3 regions of the Streptomyces cyclosori genome follow, and region 2 is predicted to be linked to each of the others. Evidence: riboswitches for the same ligand, from Rfam matches in the RefSeq annotation. Region 2 holds a riboswitch; each other region holds the start of a gene.
The links. A riboswitch is a leader RNA that binds a small molecule or an ion and turns the genes downstream of it on or off. The one in region 2 is predicted to bind cobalamin.
Positions count from the first base shown of each region.

Region 1 (3,265 bases), 2.8 Mb from region 2:
TGCGCGGCCGGTTCGGCTCCAAGAGCCTGTCGCTGGCGGTCGCGGTCACCGGCATCCTGGCCACCATGCCGTACATCGCGCTCCAACTGGTCGGCATCCAGGCGGTGCTGGACGTGATGGGCATCGGCGGCTCCGGCAACTGGTTCGTCAAGGACCTGCCGCTGCTGATCGCCTTCGCGGTGCTCGCCGCGTACACCTACTCCTCGGGGCTGCGCGCCCCCGCACTGATCGCGTTCGTGAAGGACACGCTGATCTACATCGTCATCCTGGTGGCGATCATCTACATCCCGATCAAGCTCGGCGGCTTCCACGACATCTTCGCCGCGGCCCGCCACAAGTTCGAGACGCCCAACGCGGCCGGGAAGCCCACGGGCGCGCTGGTGCCCGGTGAAGCGGGCCAGTGGACGTACGCCACGCTCGCCCTCGGCTCGGCGCTGGCGCTCTTCATGTACCCGCACTCGATCACGGCGACCCTCTCCTCCCGCAGCCGCAACGTCATCCGCCGCAACACCACGATCCTGCCCCTGTACTCCCTGATGCTGGGGCTGCTCGCGCTGCTCGGCTTCATGGCGATCGCGGCCGGGGTCAAGGTCAAGAACGGCCAGCTGGCGATCCCGCAGCTGTTCGAGGACATGTTCCCGGACTGGTTCGCGGGCGTGGCCTTCGCGGCGATCGGCATCGGCGCGCTCGTCCCGGCGGCGATCATGTCGATCGCAGCCGCGAACCTGTTCACCCGCAACATCTACAAGGACTTCATCAAGCCGGACGCCACGCCGAAGCAGGAGGCCCAGGTCTCCAAGTTCGTCTCGCTCCTGGTGAAGGTGGGCGCCCTGGTCTTCGTCCTGACCATGGACAAGACGGTCGCGATCAACTTCCAGCTGCTCGGCGGCATCTGGATCCTGCAGACCTTCCCGGCGCTGGTCGGCGGTCTGTTCACCCGCTGGTTCCACCGCTGGGCGCTGCTCGCGGGCTGGGCGGCCGGCATGCTCTACGGCACGCTCGCCGCGTACGGGGTGGCCTCCCCCACCCAGAAGCACTTCGGCGGCAGCTCCAAGGAGATCCCGGGCATCGGTGAGATCGGCTACATCGGCCTCACCGCGTTCGTCCTGAACGTCGCCGTCACCGTCGTCCTCACGGTCGCCCTGCGGGCCCTGAAGGCCCCCGACGGCGTCGACGAGACCTCCCCGGAGGACTACACGGCGGACGCCGGCGAGCCCGGCGTACAGACCGAGCTGCCCCCGGCGACGGCGGGCTCCGCGCACTGAGCCGACCCTTCACCGAACGCACACGGGCCGCCGGGAATCCCGGCGGCCCGTTGTCGCGTTCCGGGAAGGCGAGTTGACGCTCTGCCACGCGATGATTTCACCGCGACACAACATGTGGGGGTGGAGTCGGAACCCGGCACAAGATGTATGCTCGTCATCGCTGTCGACGCAGGGGAATCCGGTGCAAATCCGGAACTGTCCCGCAACGGTGTACTGGTGTGCATACGCGCACTTTGTTCAGTCCGAGGTCCTGCCGACAGCGCACCCTGGGCCATCCGGTCCGGGTGCCCAGACGTCCGGGCCTCGCGGAATGGGCAGGTGGACGCGACGTACCCCCGATGGGGTGTGTTCGTGTGCCCGCACCCTCCCCCAAGGCCCCGTGCCGAGCGAGGAGTGCCCCCACGTGACCATCGCCCCTGCGGATCCCGCTTCAGCGATCGCCGACGAGCAGGCGGACGCCCCCGGGACCGCCCTGCTGCGGACCCTGACCGACCTCACCGCCGATCTGCCGGACACCGACCCCGGCCGTGTCGCCGCCGCCGCGCTGCGCGGCCGGAACGCGCGCTCGGACGAGGCGGAGCTGCGTGGGCTGGCCACCGAGGCCGCCGCCGGCCTCATCTCCGAGGACCCGGCGTACTCCCGTCTGGCCGCCCGGCTGCTGACGATCACGATCGCCGAGGAGGCCGCGACCCAGGGTTCGGTCTCCTTCGCCCGGTCCGTCGCCGTCGGCCACACCGAGGGCCTGATCGCCGACCGCACCGCCGACTTCGTCGCGCTGCACGCGGCCCGGCTGGACGCCTTGGTCGACGCCTCCCTCGCCGACGGCGCCGACGACCGCTTCGGCTACTTCGGCCTGCGCACCCTCTACTCCCGCTACCTGCTGCGCCACCCGATCACCCGCAAGGTCATCGAGACCCCGCAGCACTTCATGCTCCGGGTCGCGGCGGGCCTGGCCGAGGACGACTCGGCGCGCGCGCTCGACGAGGTCGCCTCGCTGTACGGGCTGATGAGCCGGCTGGACTACCTGCCGTCCTCCCCCACGCTCTTCAACTCCGGCACCCGCCACCCGCAGATGTCCAGCTGCTACCTGCTGGATTCCCCGCAGGACGAACTGGACTCGATCTACGACCGCTACCACCAGGTGGCGCGGCTCTCCAAGCACGCGGGCGGCATCGGCCTCTCCTACTCCCGCATCCGCTCGCGCGGCTCCCTCATCCGGGGCACCAACGGGCACTCCAACGGCATCGTGCCGTTCCTGAAGACGCTGGACGCCTCCGTGGCGGCGGTCAACCAGGGCGGTCGGCGCAAGGGCGCGGCGGCGGTCTACCTGGAGACCTGGCACTCCGACATCGAGGAGTTCCTGGAGCTGCGGGACAACACGGGCGAGGACGCCCGGCGCACCCACAACCTGAACCTGGCGCACTGGATCCCGGACGAGTTCATGCGCCGGGTGGACGCGGACGGCACCTGGTCGCTGTTCTCCCCCGCCGACGTGCCCGAGCTGGTCGACCTGTGGGGCGACGAGTTCGACGCCGCCTACCGCAGGGCCGAGGCGGCCGGTCTGGCCCAGAAGACCATGCCGGCGCGGGACCTGTACGGCCGGATGATGCGCACCCTGGCGCAGACCGGCAACGGCTGGATGACCTTCAAGGACGCCTCCAACCGGACCGCCAACCAGACGGCGGAGCCGGGCCACACGGTCCACTCCTCCAACCTGTGCACCGAGATCCTGGAGGTCACCGACGACGGCGAGACGGCCGTCTGCAACCTCGGCTCGGTCAACCTCGGCTCCTTCGTGCTGGCCTCCGGCGAGATCGACTGGAAGCGGCTGGACGAGACCGTCCGCACCGCCGTGACCTTCCTCGACCGGGTCGTCGACATCAACTTCTACCCGACCGAGCAGGCCGGCCGCTCCAACGCCAAGTGGCGTCCGGTGGGCCTGGGCGCGATGGGTCTGCAGGACGTCTTCTTCAAGCTGCGCCTGCCCTTCGACTCCCCCG
Region 1 covers NZ_CP163520.1:2,758,159-2,761,423, forward strand. Annotated here, with positions in the region: gene mctP (monocarboxylate uptake permease MctP) at 1-1,265, shown strand, start outside; cobalamin riboswitch at 1,396-1,538, shown strand; gene AB5J87_RS12150 (ribonucleoside-diphosphate reductase subunit alpha) at 1,669-3,265, shown strand, end outside.
Region 1: another riboswitch for cobalamin. It lies ahead of AB5J87_RS12150 (ribonucleoside-diphosphate reductase subunit alpha); the one in region 2 lies ahead of AB5J87_RS24360 (CbtB domain-containing protein).

Region 2 (3,265 bases):
CCTCGATGAGGCTCGGCAGCAGTTCGCCGATGACTTCGCGATGGTTGGGCGCCGAGTGCCGCTGCGACCATGCTCGTTCGAGCCGGGCTCGAAGGTGTGCGGCGGGCGGGGCCTCCCTGGTCGTGGTGAGCGGGTACGCGTCGACGGCGGCCCGTACGGCTGCGAGCCGCGGGTGCCCGGGGCCGATGAACAGATCGACGTGCATGTCCGGGCGGCCGGTCAGGTCGGCCAGGTCGCGGACCCGCAGAGCCTCTGCGACGAGCATGACCATTTCCACCCCGGGCGGCTGGAGCTGGCCGTTCTCGATTCGCTTGACCCAGGACGGCGACATGCCGACCAGCCCAGCGATGACTGTGCGGGTCATGCCTCGGCGCTCGCGGAGGATCTGCATCCTCTGGCCGAACTTGAGCGGGTCGATGTAGGGGTCCGGGGTAGCGGCAGATGACACGGGCTTGCCCTTCATCTCTGTGCAGCTAGTCGCTTCACAGGGTATGGGGCAGCGCCCCTCTCATGTGAGCCCCGTCGACGTACCGCCCGGGTTGCGGGCCGCGTGGTGCCAGGCCGCGTCGCGTGACTGGCAGGCGGACAGGACCTCGGGCGGGTCCTCGGTGACGTACACGCCGAGCGTGGCGTCGTTCTCGTCGAACGCGAAACGGGCCAGGACGCGGGAGTCGAAGAGCCAGAAGTCGTGTTCCGGCAGGCGCAGTTCCCGGGCCCGGGTGCGTGTGAGGTAGCGGATGTCCTCTCCTGCGGCCCTGTTGCCCGGCGCGCTCGCGAGGAGGAAGCGCTGCCCGTCCGTGGCCGGTTCGTCGAGGAGCCGCACCCGCTCGAACCGCTTCCCGGCGGCGGTCTGCTCGGCGACGTTCTCCCGCCACGCGTTCGGGGGCTCTGCGGCGATGTCCTCGCCCGCCTGCCAGCGGGCCCACTTGGCGCTGTCGCGGTCGGTGGCGTAGCCGCGGCGGGTCTCCAGTCGCCAAGCCGTGTGCCGGAACTCCCTGAACAGGGCGGCAATGGCAGAGAACGGCTGGAGCCCGGGCGCGGCCGTACGGGGCGCGTACTGGGAGAGGAGGTCGCGCGGCACGCGGACGAACGTCTCGTTGGCCTGCACGTCACGCAGCTGAACCAGATGTTCCGGGTCGGTCTCGCGGTTGCCCTGGACCAGGATCTCGCCGGTCCCAGGGATCTCGTACAGGGCCGGGCAGTTGCCGTCGTCACTGGTGGTGCCGATGAACCGGAGCGTCATGGGGTCCTCCATCTGCGGCATGGAGGACCAGGATGCGGTGGACGACGTGGGTCCGGGTGCGGATTGCGGCGGATTGCGAATCCGGGCCGGATCGGTTGCACAGGGCCGCTGCCCCCGCAGCCCCCCGCCCGCCGGAGGGGGCCTCCTGCCGTCCGGGCGGGCCCGAGGGCCCGTCCCACGGTGAGATCAACATCACGCGTACGGCCACGGGCCGAGCGGAACACCGGCGTTCACGCACTTGGCGCGGGGGTTGTGCATCCGTGCGCCATGGCGTTGGGGGGCGTCGCACGGTACGGTCACGTCGACATAAGGACGGTGTGAAGGAAGCCCGGTGCAATTCCGGCACGGTCGCGCCACTGTGAACCCGGTCGAGCCCCTCCCCAGGGGCGAGGGCGGGAGAGTCAGACCCACCACCGTCATCACAGGCACCAATGACCGGGACGCGTGTTCCCCAGGAGGTTCTGCCATGGCACTCTCCGCCGCCCCTGCGCCCGATGCGCCGGCGACGCCCGCCATCACCCCGATAACCCTGAAGGCGATCGCCCCCTGGGCGCTCTTCTTCGGCATCCTCATGCTCGTCCTGCTCTACTTCGTCGGCGCCGAGCAGGGCGCCACGAGCCTCGTGTCGGGTGAGAACGTGCACGAGTGGCTCCACGACGGGCGCCATCTGCTCGGCTTCCCCTGCCACTGAGACCAGGGGTACCGACTCGTGAACTCCCTGTCCGTCAGGGCCCTCCTGGTCCGCGGCATGCTCGCCGGCCTCGCGGCCGGCGTGCTGGCGCTCGTCGTCGCCTACCTCCTCGGTGAGCCCCGCGTCGACTCGGCCATCTCGTTCGAGGACGCGCACGCGCACGAACACGGCGAGGAAGTGTTCAGCCGCACGCTCCAGTCCACCGGCGGCCTCGCCACCGGCGTGCTGGTCTTCGGCGTGGCGGTGGGCGGCATCGCCGCCCTCGCGTTCTGCGTCGCGCTCGGCCGCATCGGCCGTTTCGGGGCGCGCGCCACGGCGGCGTTCGTCTCGCTCGGCGCGTTCCTCACCGTCTATCTGGTGCCGTTCCTGAAGTACCCGGCGAACCCGCCGTCCGTCGGTGACCCCGACACCATCGGCAAACGCACCGCCCTGTACTTCCTGATGATCGCGCTGAGCGTGCTGCTGGCCGTCGCCGCCGTGATCCTCGGCAAGCGGCTGGCACCCCGCCTGGGCAACTGGAACGCGACCGTCGCCGCGGCGGGCGCCTTCCTGGTCGCGGTCGGGCTCGCCTACGCGTTCCTGCCCGCCGTCAACGAGGTGCCGAAGGACTTCCCGGCGATGCTGCTGTGGCAGTTCCGGCTCGCGGCCCTCGCCATCCAGCTCACCCTGTGGGCCGGCTTCGGGCTGCTCTTCGGCCATCTCGCCGAGCGGCTGCTGGTGCCGGCGCCCGCCGCGGCCGGGTCCGCCACGGGCACGGCCGCCAAGAGCCCGGCGGCGTCCGCCCACTGAGCCCGCGCCGGGCGCGCGGCGCACGCACAAGGGCCCCGGACCGCTCGGTCCGGGGCCCTCGCGCGCGTGGGCCGTGCCCGGCGCCTAAGCGTGCGCGGCGGCGCCGGGCGGGTGCTGGTGGCGCCGGTTCGGCACTGGATCGGTGCCGGTTGGGCCCGGACCGGTCCTGGATCGGTGCCGGTTCGGGCCGGTTCGGTGCCGGTGGCGCTGGATCGGTCGCGGTGACCTCGCTCCGGTCACCCTGGGCGTCGTTCCGCGCGTACGCCGTGCGCGTCGGTGCCGGTCCGGTCCTCGTACGTCGGGTACGTCGGTGCCGGGTCCGGCCGCCGGTTCAGTCCGGGCGGCGCAGCGAGAACAGCCGGAGCTGCCGCTCCCTGCGATAACGCCGCTCCCACCGGTCCATACGGTCCCGGCGGTCGCGGTACGACCGGTAGTCGTTGTCCTGGCCGCGGCCGGAGCCACCGCCTCCGGACGAGCCGCCGGTCGGTGCCGTGGAGCGGCCACGGCGTGGGACGCTGAAGAGTACGGCCACCACGGCGACG
Region 2 covers NZ_CP163520.1:5,511,047-5,514,311, forward strand. Annotated here, with positions in the region: gene AB5J87_RS24350 (helix-turn-helix domain-containing protein) at 1-448, opposite strand, end outside; gene AB5J87_RS24355 (DUF6879 family protein) at 509-1,243, opposite strand; cobalamin riboswitch at 1,540-1,676, shown strand; gene AB5J87_RS24360 (CbtB domain-containing protein) at 1,710-1,934, shown strand; gene AB5J87_RS24365 (CbtA family protein) at 1,953-2,723, shown strand; gene AB5J87_RS24370 (hypothetical protein) at 3,055-3,265, opposite strand, start outside.

Region 3 (3,265 bases), 590 kb from region 2:
GGTGGAGGTCGCCAAGACGATCTCCGGCGGGATCGTCAACGAAAAGGGCATCAGAACCGAAGTGATCTTCGCGGCCCTGGTCGGCGCCATCCTGTGGAACCTGGTGACCTGGCTGCTCGGTCTGCCGTCCAGCTCGTCCCACGCCCTGTTCGGCGGTCTGATCGGCGCGGCCGTGATGTCGGCCGGCTGGTCCTCGGTCAACGGCTCCACCGTCGTCACCAAGGTGCTGCTGCCCGCCGTCGCCGCCCCGATCGTCGCGGGCGTCGCCTCGATGCTGGCGACCCGCCTCACGTACCGGATCAACCGCAACACGGACGAGAAGGCCACCGCCAAGGGCTACCGGGCCGGACAGATCGCCTCCGCCGGTCTCGTCTCGCTCGCCCACGGCACCAACGACGCGCAGAAGACCATGGGCATCATCACCCTGGCCCTGGTCACCGGCGGTGTGCTGCACCCGGGCGCCAACCCCCCGATGTGGGTCATCGTCTCGGCCGGCCTGGCCATCGCCATGGGCACCTACCTCGGCGGCTGGCGCATCATCCGCACCATGGGCAAGGGCCTGACCGAGCTGGCGCCGCCGCAGGGCTTCGCCGCCCAGTCCGGTGCCGCCACCGTCATCCTGGCCTCCTCGCACCTCGGCTTCTCCCTCTCCACCACCCAGGTCTGCTCCGGCTCCGTCATGGGCGCGGGTCTGGGCCGCAAGGGCGGTGTGGTCCGCTGGTCCACCGCGACCCGGATGTTCGTGGCGTGGGGCCTGACCCTGCCGGCCGCCGGTCTGGTGGGCGCGGGCGCCGAGTTCCTCACCGGCCAGGGCACCTGGGGCGTCGTCCTCGTGGCGATCCTGCTGGTCGCGGGCTCCGGCTTCATCTGGAAGCTGTCGCGCCGCGAGCCGGTCGACCACAACGACGTCACCGCCGCTCCCGCCGCCACCGAGACCCCGGCCGAGCCCGCGGGCGTGGTGACCACCGCCATGGCCGCCGTCACCCCGCCCCCGACCGCCGCCGCCGTGGCCGTGGCCGCCGACCTGACGGCGACCATCGCGGCCCCGGCCCCGGTGGCCCCCGCCGACCCGCCCCGCCCGGCCACGGTCTGACGGCCGCCGCGCACCCGAAGGAATCGTCATGCACATCGACTGGGCAGCTCTCGGCACCGTCTTCGGTGTCAGCCTCATCGTCACCGTCGGCCTGGTGGGCCTGTTCACCGTCGGCATCGTCGGACTCAGCAAGCAGCAGTCCGCGGCGGCCGGCAAGGGCAACGTCACGGTGGCCCGCACCACCGCCTACCTCTGCTTCGCGCTCTGCGCTGCGGCCGTCGCGTACGGCATCAACCTGATCGTCGGCAAGTAGCGCCGCACGCGTCGCACGCACCACCGGAACCGCCCCGCGGCACGGCCGCGGGGCGGTTCTCTGTGTGCCCCAACACACTCTCCCGTCGCAGGTCAGCAGCGAGTTGACGGGCGTTCCCCGGCGTGGTGGACTGCCCGAGCCATTTACGGCGGCAGAAGAGGAAGCCGGTGCGAATCCGGCGCGGTCCCGCCACTGTCACCGGGGAAGCATCCCCGTGAGCCAGGAACTCTCACCGCCGGTCGACGTCGTACCAGGGCGCGGACACCCTGAGTGAGGACACACCGCCATGCGCGCCTGCCAGTTCTCGGCACCCCCCACCCGTACCGGAGTTCCTCGCGGCGTTGCGAAGGGCTGACCCCGATGCGTGCCGACCGCACCTTCGCGTACGGCGCCACCGCCGGGCTCCTCGGTGACCTGCTCCTCGGCGACCCGCGCCGGGGCCACCCGGTCGCGGCGTTCGGCCGGGCCGCCGCCGCCGTCGAGCGCGCGCTGTGGCGCGACCACCGGGGCTGGGGCGCGCTGCACACCGCCGTGTGCGCCGGGGGCGCCGCGGGCGCCGCACTGCTCGCCACGCGCGCGGTGCGCGGCCGGCCGGCCGCCTCCGCCGCCCTGACCGCCGCCGCCACCTGGGCCGTCGTCGGCGGCACCTCGCTCGGCCGGGAGGCCCGCGCGATCGGCGCCGCCCTCGACGCGGGGGACGTCGAGGCGGCCCGCGCGCGGCTGCCCCATCTGTGCGGGCGCGACCCGCAGACCCTGGACGCGCCCGGCATCGCGCGCGCCGTCGTCGAGTCCGTCGCCGAGAACACCTCCGACGCCGTGGTCGGCGCCCTGGTGTGGGGGGCGCTCGCGGGGGTGCCCGGCCTGGTGGCGTTCCGCGCCGTCAACACCCTGGACGCGATGGTCGGCCACCGCTCGCCGCGCCACCTGCGCTACGGCTGGGCCTCGGCGCGCCTGGACGACGTGGCGGGCTGGCCCGGCGCCCGGCTCACCGCCGCCCTCGCGGTGGCCGCCGGGGGCTCCCCGCGCGCGGCCACGCGCGCGTGGCGGGCGGACGCGGCCAAGCACCCGAGCCCCAACGCGGGCCCGGTGGAAGCGTCGTTCGCGGGTGCGCTCGGCGTCCGGCTGGGCGGCACGCTCTCGTACGGCGGACGGGTCGAGCACCGGCCCGTCCTCAACGGCCCAGGCCGGGCCGTCGAGGTCGGTGACATCGAACGAGCGGTGCGGCTGTCGCGGCGGGTGGGCTGGCTGGCCCTGGGCGTCGCTGTCGCGGTGAGGAAGGTACGTACATGAGCGGCGGTCTGCTGATCGCGGGCACCACGTCCGACGCCGGGAAGAGCGTCGTCACCGCGGGCATCTGCCGGTGGCTGGTGCGCCAGGGCGTGAAGGTGGCGCCGTTCAAGGGACAGAACATGTCCCTCAACTCGTTCGTCACGCGCGAGGGCGCGGAGATCGGCCGGGCGCAGGCGATGCAGGCGCAGGCGGCGCGCGTCGAGCCGTCCGCGCTGATGAACCCCGTGCTGCTCAAGCCGGGGAGCGACCGTTCGAGCCAGGTCGTGCTCATGGGCCGGCCGGTGGGCGAACTGAGCGCCCGCGGCTACCACGGCGGACGCCAGGAAGCACTCCTGGGCACCGTTCTGGACTGTCTGGAGCGGCTGCGGGGCACATATGACGCCGTGATCTGCGAAGGGGCGGGCAGCCCGGCCGAGATCAATCTGCGGCGCACCGACATCGTGAACATGGGCATCGCGCGGGCGGCGAAACTGCCGGTCGTGGTGGTCGGCGACATCGACCGGGGCGGGGTGTTCGCCTCGTTCTTCGGCACGACCGCGCTGCTCAGCCCGGAGGACCAGGCCCTGGTGGCGGGGTACATGGTCAACAAGTTCCGCGGCGACGTCACGCTCCTGGAACCGGGCATCGAC
Region 3 covers NZ_CP163520.1:6,098,095-6,101,359, reverse strand. Annotated here, with positions in the region: gene AB5J87_RS26950 (anion permease) at 1-1,093, shown strand, start outside; gene AB5J87_RS26945 (hypothetical protein) at 1,122-1,346, shown strand; cobalamin riboswitch at 1,456-1,598, shown strand; gene AB5J87_RS26940 (cobalamin biosynthesis protein) at 1,707-2,636, shown strand; gene AB5J87_RS26935 (cobyric acid synthase) at 2,633-3,265, shown strand, end outside.
Region 3: another riboswitch for cobalamin. It lies ahead of AB5J87_RS26940 (cobalamin biosynthesis protein); the one in region 2 lies ahead of AB5J87_RS24360 (CbtB domain-containing protein).